Regions from separate parts of the Streptomyces sp. NPDC026515 genome, predicted to be linked through region 2. Evidence: riboswitches for the same ligand, from Rfam matches in the RefSeq annotation. Region 2 holds a riboswitch; each other region holds the start of a gene.

Region 1 (3,676 bases), on a different contig from region 2:
GAGCCGTCGGCTTAACAGGGTGGGATGACCGAAGCGGCGGATCCGGGGCGAGCGGGCGCGCGGGATGCTATGGGTCGCATATATGCGACCCCGCGCGGCGGACGGTGGCGGGTGCCGAGGGAGGGGCCGGTGCCCCGCGCCCCAGGGGACCCTGATTAGGCTCCGGGGCCATGGACGTACTCATCCATCTCTTCGTCGGCCTGCACATCATCGGCATCGCCGCGCTCCTCGGCGGTTTCCTCACCCAGGTGAAGGCGATGGGCCAGGGCACGGCCCGGTTCGCCCCCGGGATGCTGCACGGCGCGTTCACCATGCTCGCGACCGGCGTCATCCTGGTCGGCCTCAACGAGGCCGACGACCACCACGTCAACACCGTCAAGATCGGTGTGAAGCTGGCGCTGCTGATCGTGATCCTCGGGCTCGTCTACGTGAAACGGGACGACGAGAAGGTGGAGAAGGGCGCCTTCGGTCTGGTGGGTCTGCTGACCGTGGCGAACATCTTCATCGCCGTGCTGTGGACGTGACCCTCAGGAAGCCTTGAGCGCGGCGCGGGTGGCCGCCACCGCGCCGGCGGCCAGGCCGCCATCGCGACCCGCACCAGCACCCGCCCCGGCCACTCCGGCCAGGGCGTGCCCACCGCCGCCGCCGGCATCGCCGCGCCCGTCATCCCCGGCGAAATGCGCGCGGCCCGCGCCCGTCAGGCCGGCCGTACCACGCTGTGGATGATCGACTCGCCGCCGTAGTAGATCGACTCCTCCCGGACGTAGGCGCCGGGCTTGGGGGCGTGGATCATCATGCCGTTGCCGATGTAGACGCCGACATGGCTGACGTCGTCGTAGAAGAAGACCAAATCGCCGGGGAGGGCGTCGGCGAGGGGGACGGTGGTGCCGGCGTTCACCTGGTCGTACGTGGTGCGCGGCAGCGAGACGCCCGCGGCCTTCCAGGCGGCCTGGGAGAGGCCCGAGCAGTCGTAGGAGCCGGGGCCGGTGGCACCCCAGACGTACGGTTTGCCGATCTGCGCGCGGGCGAAGGCGATCGCCTTGGCGGCCTTCGTCCCGTAGGAGGAGTCGGAGGCGGAATCGGAGGCGGAGCCGGAGGACGAGGAGGAGCCGCCGGAGGAGGACGTCGACGAACCCCGCCGCGCGGCTTGCGCCTGCTGCCTCGCGAGCTCCGCCGCCTTGCGGGCCGCCTCGGCCTGCTGCTTCTTCTCGATCTCGGCCAGCCGCGCCTTCTCCTGGGCCGTCAGCTGCGACAGCAGCTCCCGCGCGGATGCCAGCTTCGTCTGGACGGTGCTCTTGGCGGTCCTGAGGTCGTCCTGGGTCTCGGTGAGCGTCTCCAGGCTCCTGGCGGCCTCCTGCCGCTTCGCCATGGTCGCGGACTGCTGGGTGGCGTAGTCGTCCACCGCGCCCTTCTGCCGCGAGGTCAGCCGGTTCATCAGCTGCGTCTGGTCGAAGTAGTCCTGCGGACTGTCCGCGAGCAGGAAGGTCGAGGTGTCGGGAGCGGCTGCCCCGGTCCGGTACTGGGCCGCGGCGAAGGAACCCAGCTCCTCACGCGCCTTGTTGAGCCGGTCCGTGCGTTCGGCCACGTCGTCGAGCAGGGTGTCGACCTGCTTGCGCTGCTTGCCGGTCCTCTCCTTGGCCGCGTTGTACTTCTCGGTCGCCGACTCCGCCTGCCGGTACAGGGCGTCGACCTTCTTCTCGACCTCCTCCAGGCTGGGCTTGCCGTCCTCGTGAGGTGCGGCGTTGGCCGTCTGGGAGAGCAGCGCCACGGAGGTGAGGGCGGCGGTGGCGAGGGCGGGGGTGCGTATGCCTGCTACGCGCGTTGCGGACGGACGCGACTTGCGGTGCGACGCCAACGGGGGCGACTCCTTCCATGCTCCGCCTACCGAGTTAGCTGTCGGGTTCGGGCGGGTGGTTCGGAAGGGTTGCCCTACGGTCCGTTCCCCGCGAGGGGGCGGGCCCGATTCACCCCGAGGTCGGTGTGGGTCCCCGGCTCCGGATGCGCGGCGGCACCCCGGACTCGGCGGAGGCCGTACGGCCCGGCGACGTTCGCCGGTGGGGGTCGTACGGCCTGCCCGGCACGCTAACCAACTCGTGTGCTCTGTGTGAAGGTTGATGTGCGATATGCCCGATACATTTTCGTGACCTTGGCGGTGCGGGCCGACGGGATCGGCTCATCGGTGCGGATATGGGGCGACTTGTCCGGGGCGGTGGGGTGGTCCGCGCCTCGACGGGAGGACGCGCGCCTGCTCACGGTGCGTGATCGCTGACCGTGAGGGGCTGGTTCTGGTGGGTGACGGGGGCGAGTTTCCGGGGCGGGGACCGGTTGTCGGTGGGGCGCCCTAGACTCGGAGAGCGATGAGCAGCCTCTTTGACGACAGCTTCCTGGCGAGCCTCCAGCCCCCGCACGGCCGCGAGGAGGAACCCCCGCCGCCCGAGGACGAGCACGTACCGGAACCGATTCCGGACGATCTGTTCGGCGGGCAGTTCGACGCGCCCCCGGACCGGGACGCCTACTACCGCGACGGCGCCGCCCGCCCGGCCCCGGACCCGGCCGCGCTCCTGGAAGGGCTGAACGAGAACCAGCGCGCCGCCGTCGTGCACGCCGGCTCCCCGCTGCTGATCGTGGCCGGCGCCGGTTCCGGCAAGACGCGCGTGCTCACCCATCGCATCGCGCACCTGCTCGGCGCGCGCCAGGTGCACCCGGGCCAGATCCTCGCGATCACCTTCACCAACAAGGCCGCGGGCGAGATGAAGGAGCGCGTCGAACACCTCGTCGGCCCGCGCGCGAACGCGATGTGGGTGATGACCTTCCACAGCGCCTGTGTGCGGATCCTGCGCAGGGAGAGCAAGAAGCTGGGCTTCACCTCCTCCTTCTCGATCTACGACGCCGCCGACTCCAAGCGTCTGATGGCCCTGGTCTGCCGTGACCTGGACCTCGACCCCAAGCGCTTCCCGCCGAAGTCCTTCAGCGCCCAGGTCAGCAACCTCAAGAACGAGCTGGTCGACGAGGAGGACTTCGCCGCCCGGGCGAGCGACGGCTTCGAGAAGACCCTCGCCCAGGCCTACGCCATGTACCAGTCGCGGCTGCGCGAGGCGAACGCCCTCGACTTCGACGACCTGATCATGACGACGGTCAACCTGCTGCGCGCCTTCCCGGACGTCGCCGAGCACTACCGCCGCCGCTTCCGGCACGTCCTGGTCGACGAGTACCAGGACACCAACCACGCCCAGTACGCGCTGGTGCGCGAGCTGGTCGGGACCTCGGCTCACCCCGTCGACGTGCCGCCGGGCGAGAGCGACCTGCCGCCCGCCGAACTGTGCGTGGTGGGCGACGCCGACCAGTCGATCTACGCCTTCCGGGGCGCGACGATCCGCAACATCCTCCAGTTCGAGGAGGACTACCCGAACGCGACGACGATCCTCCTGGAGCAGAACTACCGCTCCACGCAGACGATCCTGTCCGCCGCCAACGCGGTCATCGAGCGCAACGAGTCCCGCCGCCCGAAGAACCTGTGGACCAACGCGGGCGCGGGCGCGCAGATCACCGGTTACGTCGCCGACACCGAACACGACGAGGCACAGTTCGTCGCCGACGAGATAGACCGTCTGACGGACGCGGGCGAGGCGAAGGCCGGCGATGTCGCCGTCTTCTACCGCACCAACGCGCAGTCCCG
Region 2 (3,676 bases):
GCCCGGGACGGGCGCAGGCGCCTGAAAGGCGCCCGTGTCGGCGGGGTACGCGGCCTGGAAGGCGTCCGTGTGCGCGGGGGGCACCGAGGGAAGCCCGCCGGTGTCGTCCGGCATCCGGAACGTGCCCGTGGCGCCCGGCGTCATGACCCGGAAGGAGCCGGTGTCGCCCGCGCTCGCGGCCGGCATCGCACCCGTCTCAGCACCCGTCACGGGCGGGAAGCCGTCGGTGGCGCCCGGGGTCATGACGCGGGAGCCGTCCGTGTTCGCCGGGAACCGGGACTGGACGGCACCCGGGGTCATGATCCGGAAGGTGCCGGTGTCCGTCGCGGACACCACCGGGATGCCACCCGTCGTCTCCGTCACGGTCGCGGCCCGCGAGGAGCCGGTGTCGCCGTACCGCTCCGGCATGCCGGCGGGGGCCGGCCACTGCCGCGCGGGGACCTGGGCCTCGGGCGCCGGCCAGGGGGCCTGGGCCGCCTGCGGTGCCGGTGCCGGGACGGGAGCGGGCGCGGCCGGTTCGGGCGCGGCGATCGCGCGCTGTCCGGTGCGCTGGGACAGCAGCTCGCGCGCCTTGGCGATCTTCAGCTGGTACTTGGTCTTGGACGTGCCCGGCGTGGCCCGGTGCGGCGCGGCGGCGGGCAGCGCCTTGGGCGAGCTGGACGGTCCCGGGGGCAGTGCCGCGGGGGATCCGGCCGTCAGTTCCAGCGGGCGCCCCGCCGGTTCGCGGACGACCTCGATGTCGCTGTTCGCGGACGGCCCCGCGGTCAGCTCGGGCCGGGCCGCGCCGGTGCCCTCCAACTGGCCGAGCAGGTCGGCCGCCATGGCGCTGACGGGGCGTCGCGGGCCGGGACGGGCGGGCTGCCGGTCGGAGGGCAGCGCCGCCGGGACACTCGGCCCCAGCCGCGAGCGCGCTCCGTCGAACCACTCGCGGGCGATGCTGTCGAGGCCCGGGTCGTCACGCCGGGGCCGCTTGAACAGCGGGACACCGCGGGACCGCGAGCCCCCGTTCATCGCACGTGTGGCGTTGTAGTTCCCGGTGGCGTTCTCGGCCTGGTCGTAGAGGCTGTCGATCCGCTGTCGAACCTCGTCACGGCTCTCGGGCGCCATGGGGGTCGTGCTCCTTCCGTACTCCGCCGACCGGGTTAGCTGTCGGGTTCGGGCGGGTCGATCCGGAAGGCATGCCCTACGGCCGTCGCCCCTCAGGGCAGTTGGCCGATTCACCCCAGTGGTTCGGTTGGGTCCCCGGCTCCGGGAGGCCCCGTTGGGCACCGGATTGGGCGGAGGCCGCGCGGCCCGACGGGATTCGCCGGGGGGAGCCGAGCGGCTTGCCCGTCAACTTAGCCAACTTGTGTCACTCGTGTGAAGGTTGAAGTGGCTAATGTCCGATACGTAATTGTGATGTTCGTCGTAGCGTTCGAGGTGCCGGAGCGGTGTCGTGGGTGACCGGACGGCTGCTTCCTATGAGATCGCCGTGAATTCGTGGGGCCGTTGAACACGGTGGCGCCGGGCCGCGTATAGGCCGGGGGATTTCCATGTCCGGCCCGCCCGACCACGACACGCAGGGGAACGACCTTGAGACCCAACAGGCGCAGACGCCCGACCGGCGCACAACGAGCGACCTTCGCAGCGGTCGCCCTCATGCTCGGCGGCGCAACACTGGTCGCGGTGAACGTCTACGCCTCGGCCACCGAAGGCGGTTCGGACCAGCAGGCCGGGCAGACCGCCCAGGTGCTGTCCGCGCCGACCGTCTACTGCCCCGACGTCGGCAGCCGTCTGACGGACGTGCCCGACGCGGCCCGGGCCGACGTCGACGGTGAACTCGCGCAGCTGGACCAGCAGATCGCGGCCGCCTACCAGCAGCTCAAGGAGTCGGCGGCGGCGATCCGGCAGGACCCCTCTCTCGCCGACCAGACGATTCTGGGTCCGCTGAAGGAGAAGCGGTCCGAATCCCTCCAGCGCGTCGCCGACGCCATCGGCCGGGAGGGCGACCGCCCCGAGGGCCTCGACGACCTAGCCGCCTGCACCCTGCGCTCCTCGGACCAGGGCGGCGGCCAGTCGGCGTCGCCGCAGGACGGCGCCACACCGAGCCAGAGCGCGAGCGCCGGTGCCGGCGCCGGGACCGGCATCGGCGGCCAGGGCGGCAACGGCCCCGTCGCCGCCGACTACGCCGACATCACTACCGTCCAGCCCAATGTCACGACCCCGGCCGAGCAGTCCGGCGGTTCCACCGGCACCTTCTCCTCCAGCTGCGGTGTCAACGCCAACGGGCTGTTCAACTCGGACAACGTGATCGTGGCGCCGGGTGTCTCCAACGGCGCGCACCACTTCCACGACTACATCGGCAACCAGTCCAACAACGCCTTCGCCAGCGACGACGACCTCGCGAAGGCCGACACGAGCTGTGCGGACCAGGGCGACAAGTCCACGTACTACTGGCCCGTGCTGCGCCTGCAGAACGGCACGCAGGAGCGGGACGCCGGCAAGCCGGGCGGCGGCACCGAGGGCAACGCCGGGCAGATCGTGACGGCGAAGGAGGTCACGCTCACCTTCCAGGGCAACCCGACCTCCAAGGTCACCGAGATGCCGCGGCTGCTGCGCATCATCACCGGTGACGCCAAGTCCTTCGTCAACGGCCCGGCCAACGCGAACGCCTCCTGGAGCTGCACCGGTTTCGAGGACCGGCAGCTCAAGGACAAGTACCCGCTCTGTCCCTCCGGCAGTGACGTGGTGCGTACGTTCCGGTTCCAGAGCTGCTGGGACGGCCGGAACATCGACAGCGCCAACCACCGCACCCATGTGGCGTTCGAGGCCGCCGACGGCAGCTGCCCGGCCGGATTCGAGGCCATCCCGCAGCTGGTGCAGCGCATCGTCTACGACGTGGACGCGCCGAGCCTTCAGGACGGCGGCCGGACGGTCCCGCTGTTCGCGGTGGACTCGTTCCCCGAGCAGCTGCACAAGCCGGTCACCGACCACGGCGACTTCATCAACGTCTTCGACGAGGACCTGATGCGGAAGATGGTCGGCTGCATCAACTCCGGCCGTACCTGCGGCGCGGGGGCCGACGAGCAGCCGCCGTCGCAGAGCGCCGAACCCGGCCCGTCCGAGTCGGCGACCCCGGAGAACCCGCCGTCCGGCACCGCGAGCCCGGTCACCGAGCCGAGCGACACGGCGGCCCCGGCCGACCCGCCGGCCCAGACGCAGAGCGCCGAGCCCTCCGAGCCCGCGGCCGAGCCGTCGGCCACGAGGTCCGGCTCCGGCGACTCCGGTCTGCCGCACGTCTACACGAGCGCTTCGCCGAAGAAGTCCTCGGGCACGGGAGGCGGAGTCATCAGCAAGCCGACCGAGCGGCCCGAGACCCAGGCCCCGGCCGACGCGGCGAGCACCGCCGGTGCCGCTCCGGCCGGCGGGCAGAACCCGTCCACCGCGCCCCAGACCGAGCCGCAGGCCGTCCAGGGTGATCTCGCCGAGACCGGAACCAGCCTCTGGCCGGCCGCCTTCGGCGGACTGCTGCTGGCCGCCGGGTTCGTGCTGCTGTGGCGCACCCGGTGGAGGTCGTCCTGACCCAGGCGACGCGTCTCCGCCGGGCCCCGGCCCGGCGGAGACGGCGCGTCCGGCCCCGGCCCCCGTGCCGGGGTCAGGCGGTGCGCAGCGTCTGCCGGGCGAGCTCGAACGCGGG
Region 3 (3,676 bases), on a different contig from region 2:
GTGGGGTTGCCTCGGGAGTCCAGGATTTCCCGGGCTACGACGACGTCGATGGACGGCACGAGCATCTCCTTCTTGGGATGTGACGCTGGTTGTGCGGGCGCACGCGGGCCTGGTCGGCCCTTGCTCAGCCTTGCGACTAGAGCCTAACCGTCCCGGGCCCGTGAGCCAGCCGACCGACCGGCCCGTGGACACACAGACGGTACTCATTGTTCATGCACGGAACAAAGGGGGGTCCGATGAAGAACGGAAGAAGAGCGGGTCAAGGAGAGGACCGCCGCACGAGGACAAAGACAAACCCCGCTCCGGTGCGTACGGGGGAAGACGCACCGGAGCGGGGAGCCGTGGGGGACGGGGGTGGCCCTCATGTGGTCCTCACCGCGGGGACCACGGTTGTGTGAGCGCTGTGGTTCGGCCGGGCGCCGCCTGCCACTTCGGGGCGCCCGCCTCCCGGGGCCTACTTGAGGTGCAGCTGCTGGCCCGGGTAGATGAAGTCGGCGTCGTCGACGATGTCCTTGTTCAGCTTGAACAGCGCCTGCCAGCCACCCTTGACCTTGTGCTTCTCGGCGATCGAGCTGAGCGTGTCGCCCTTGACGACCTTGTACTCGCCGTCGCCCTTCTTGACCTTCTTGCCGGTCGGGGTGGTGACCGTCTTCTTGGCGGCCGGACGCTCGGCGGAGCGGGAGGCGGCCTGGGTGTCGGTCGAGCGGGTGGCGGTGCTGCTGCTCGACGAGCTGGTGCTGCCGCCGGTGTGGGCGGCGCCGGACAGGCCCGTGCCGCAGACCGGCCAGGCACCCTTGCCCTGCGCGCCGAGAACCTTCTCGGCGATCTCGATCTGCTGCGCCTTGGTGGCCTGGTTGGCCTGCGCGGCGTACTGCGTGCCGCCGTACGCGGCCCAGGTGGAGGCGGAGAACTGCAGACCGCCGTAGTAGCCGTTGCCGGTGTTGATGGCCCAGTTGCCACCGGACTCGCACTGGGCGACGGCGTCCCACTCGGAGGCGGTGGCGGCCGAGGCGGTGCCGGTGGCCATCAGCGGAGCGGCGATGGCGACACCGGTGACGCCGGCGAGCGCGGCGACGCGGGCGGCCTTGGACGGACGACGGTGCTTGCCCTTGCCGGAAAACAGCATGGAGGATCCCCTCACCGACGCCTGCGAGGTGAGCTGTCGGGTTCGGGCCGAATGAGTTGCCCGGCCGCACACCTCACGGTGCGCGGCTTCACCCCGAGCCGGACACGGCAGCCTCAACCACCGGTCCCGGCACTTACCTTGGGTCCCCCGCTCCTGCCTACGGCGCTTGACGCGACGACTGTTCCCGGGTGGCCGCTGGCAGGACTCGGCGTTGCGACGGCCGGGGCTCGTGGTGACGAGCGGCCTCGACCGTAAACAGGCGATCCGGCGAATATCAAAGATGATCAGGGCTTCTGAGACTCATCCCACACTTTCACCAAAGCGGACATTTGGCTTCGAAACAGGGCGGGTGGAAGCGTCAACTCCCGCCGGTTTCAATCCGTTTAGCTACCGAGTTTCAGGGTCTGACCGGGGGCGATGTGGTTCGGGTCGGTGCCGATGTCCGCCTTGTTGGCGGCGAAGAGCGCGCGCCATCCGCCGTCGAGGTCAAGGGAGTCGGCGATGGAGGCGAGCGTGTCGCCGTCCCGCACGGTGTAGGTGCCGGCACCCGGGGAGGCGTGACGTCCGGAAGACGTCGCACTCTGACCGTTTGTCACGCTTTCGTCCGCTGAGCCACCACGATGCTTGCCACTGCTGCCGACGGCCCCCGTGTCGACCAGATCCCAAGAGCTGCCCGTCTGCCACGAATTGTCCGAGTCGTCGGCTTCGGGAACCACGGGGTTCTCGCTCACCTTCGAGGCACCAGAGCCTTTGGATCCCGACTTGTCCGTCTTCGTGGAGCCGGTGGAGGCGCCCTTGCCGGAGTCGTCGCTCGCACTCGGGGACGGGGTGGCCGAGTCCGGGTCCGTGGCGCCCGACGCGTCCGGCGAGGAGTCGGACGAGCCGGAATCCGATGAACCAGATGAATCCGATGAACCAGATGAAGAGGACGAATCGGACAGCCCGGGGGACGAGTCGGAGGAGCCGGACGTGTCACCGGATCCGCCGAGGCCCGTGTCGACGTTCACCGAGGCGTCGTCCGAGGACAGCCCGGCGAACAGGGCACAGGTCCGCCAGGGCTTGGTGCCCTGGTCGGCGAGGATCTTCTCGGCGACGGCGATCTGCTGCGAACGGCTCGCCTGGTCCGGCGTACTGGCGTACTCCTGGCCGCCGTGCTCGTCCCAGTCGTCCTGGGACATCTGCAGGCCGCCGTAGTAGCCGGTGCCTGCGTCCATGCTCCAGGAGCCGCCGCTCTCGCACTCGGCCACCCTGTCCCAGGTGCTGCCGTCGGCCGCGTTGGCGCTCGCCGCTCCGAGGAGCGGGATGGCGATGGCCGAGCCGGTCACGCCGGCCGCGACGAGAAGAGCCGGAGCCTGACGGGGGCGACGGTGACGACCGTTCCCGGAGAGCATGCGGAAACCTTTCGAGCGACAGCGGTGACCGGCGCGACGGGTCCTGCCGACGCGCCGCACTGATGGGTGAACGTATAGGCACACGATCACTTGTCACAAGTTAATGCCGCACAGATCACGTGAAGATCACATAGTTGAACGCCGGTCATCTTTGCCGGTGGAGGGCGCCACGGGGGTGAACTCCACGGGGAGCGTGCGCAGTCCGCGCATGATGAGCCCGCCGCGCCAGCGCAACTCGCTCTCGTCCGCCGCGAGTCGCAGATCCGGGAGACGGGTGAGGAGGGTGGCGAGCGCGCTCTGCCCTTCCAGGCGGGCGAGCGGGGCGCCGAGACAGTAGTGGATGCCGTGGCCGTATCCGAGGTGCTGGTTGTCCCGCCGGGACAGGTCGAGCGTGTCCGGCTCCGCGAACCGCTCCGGGTCCCGGTCCGCCGCGGCGAGCACCACGAGGACCGGGTCGCCTGCCGCGATGCGCTGCCCGCCGATGCCGAGCGGCTCGGTGGCGAACCGCCAGGTGGCGAGCTCCACCGGCCCGTCGTAGCGCAGGAGTTCCTCCACTCCGGTCTCCAGCAGCCCGCGCTCGCCGGCGGCCAGCGAGTCCTGCAGGCGGCGGCGCTGTTCCGGGTGGGTGAGCAGGGCGTACGTGCCGTTGCCGATGAGGTTGACCGTCGTCTCGAAGCCGGCGAACAGCAGGATGAAGGCCATGGCGGCGGCCTCGTTCTCGGTGAGGTGCTCGCCGTGGTCGGAGGCGCGGATGAGTCCGGAGATGAGGTCCTCGCCCGGGGCCGGCTCGGCGGTGAGCGCCTCCCGCTTCCGGTGGATCAGCTCGGCCAGATAGCCGCGCATCTTCTTCACGGACCGCGCGACCCCGCCCCGCGGCCCTCCCCCGTGCCGGATCATCATCCCGGCCCAGTCCCGGAAGTCGTCCTGGTCCTCGCGCGGGACGCCCAGCAGGTCGCAGATGGCGTAGATGGGCAGCGGGAAGGCGAACTCGTGGATCAGGTCGGCCTCGCCCCGCTCCGCGAACCCGTCGATGAGCCGGTCGGTCAGCTCCTGTACCCGGGGCGCGAAATCGGCCACCCGGCGCGGGGTGAACGCCTTGCTGACCAGCCGGCGCAGCCGGGTGTGGTCCGGCGGGTCGATGTTCAGCAGATGCGTCATC

The links. Region 2 has a riboswitch for cyclic di-AMP ahead of ACZ4O3_RS22785 (C40 family peptidase). Riboswitches for the same ligand answer to the same signal wherever they lie in the genome.
Region 1: another riboswitch for cyclic di-AMP. It lies ahead of ACZ4O3_RS30400 (C40 family peptidase); the one in region 2 lies ahead of ACZ4O3_RS22785 (C40 family peptidase).
Region 3: another riboswitch for cyclic di-AMP. It lies ahead of ACZ4O3_RS13645 (transglycosylase family protein); the one in region 2 lies ahead of ACZ4O3_RS22785 (C40 family peptidase).

The regions. Positions count from the first base shown of each region.
Region 1 covers NZ_JBVHQD010000016.1:154,737-158,412, reverse strand. The annotation lists gene ACZ4O3_RS30405 (hypothetical protein) at 171-524, shown strand; gene ACZ4O3_RS30400 (C40 family peptidase) at 698-1,855, opposite strand; cyclic di-AMP (ydaO/yuaA leader) riboswitch at 1,864-2,035, opposite strand; gene pcrA (DNA helicase PcrA) at 2,358-3,676, shown strand, end outside.
Region 2 covers NZ_JBVHQD010000010.1:243,127-246,802, forward strand. The annotation lists gene ACZ4O3_RS22785 (C40 family peptidase) at 1-1,107, opposite strand, end outside; cyclic di-AMP (ydaO/yuaA leader) riboswitch at 1,116-1,290, opposite strand; gene ACZ4O3_RS22790 (DUF1996 domain-containing protein) at 1,639-3,561, shown strand; gene ACZ4O3_RS22795 (lipoprotein) at 3,635-3,676, opposite strand, start outside.
Region 3 covers NZ_JBVHQD010000006.1:111,689-115,364, forward strand. The annotation lists gene eno (phosphopyruvate hydratase) at 1-65, opposite strand, end outside; gene ACZ4O3_RS13645 (transglycosylase family protein) at 455-1,126, opposite strand; cyclic di-AMP (ydaO/yuaA leader) riboswitch at 1,130-1,301, opposite strand; gene ACZ4O3_RS13650 (transglycosylase family protein) at 1,510-2,517, opposite strand; gene ACZ4O3_RS13655 (cytochrome P450 family protein) at 2,644-3,676, opposite strand, start outside.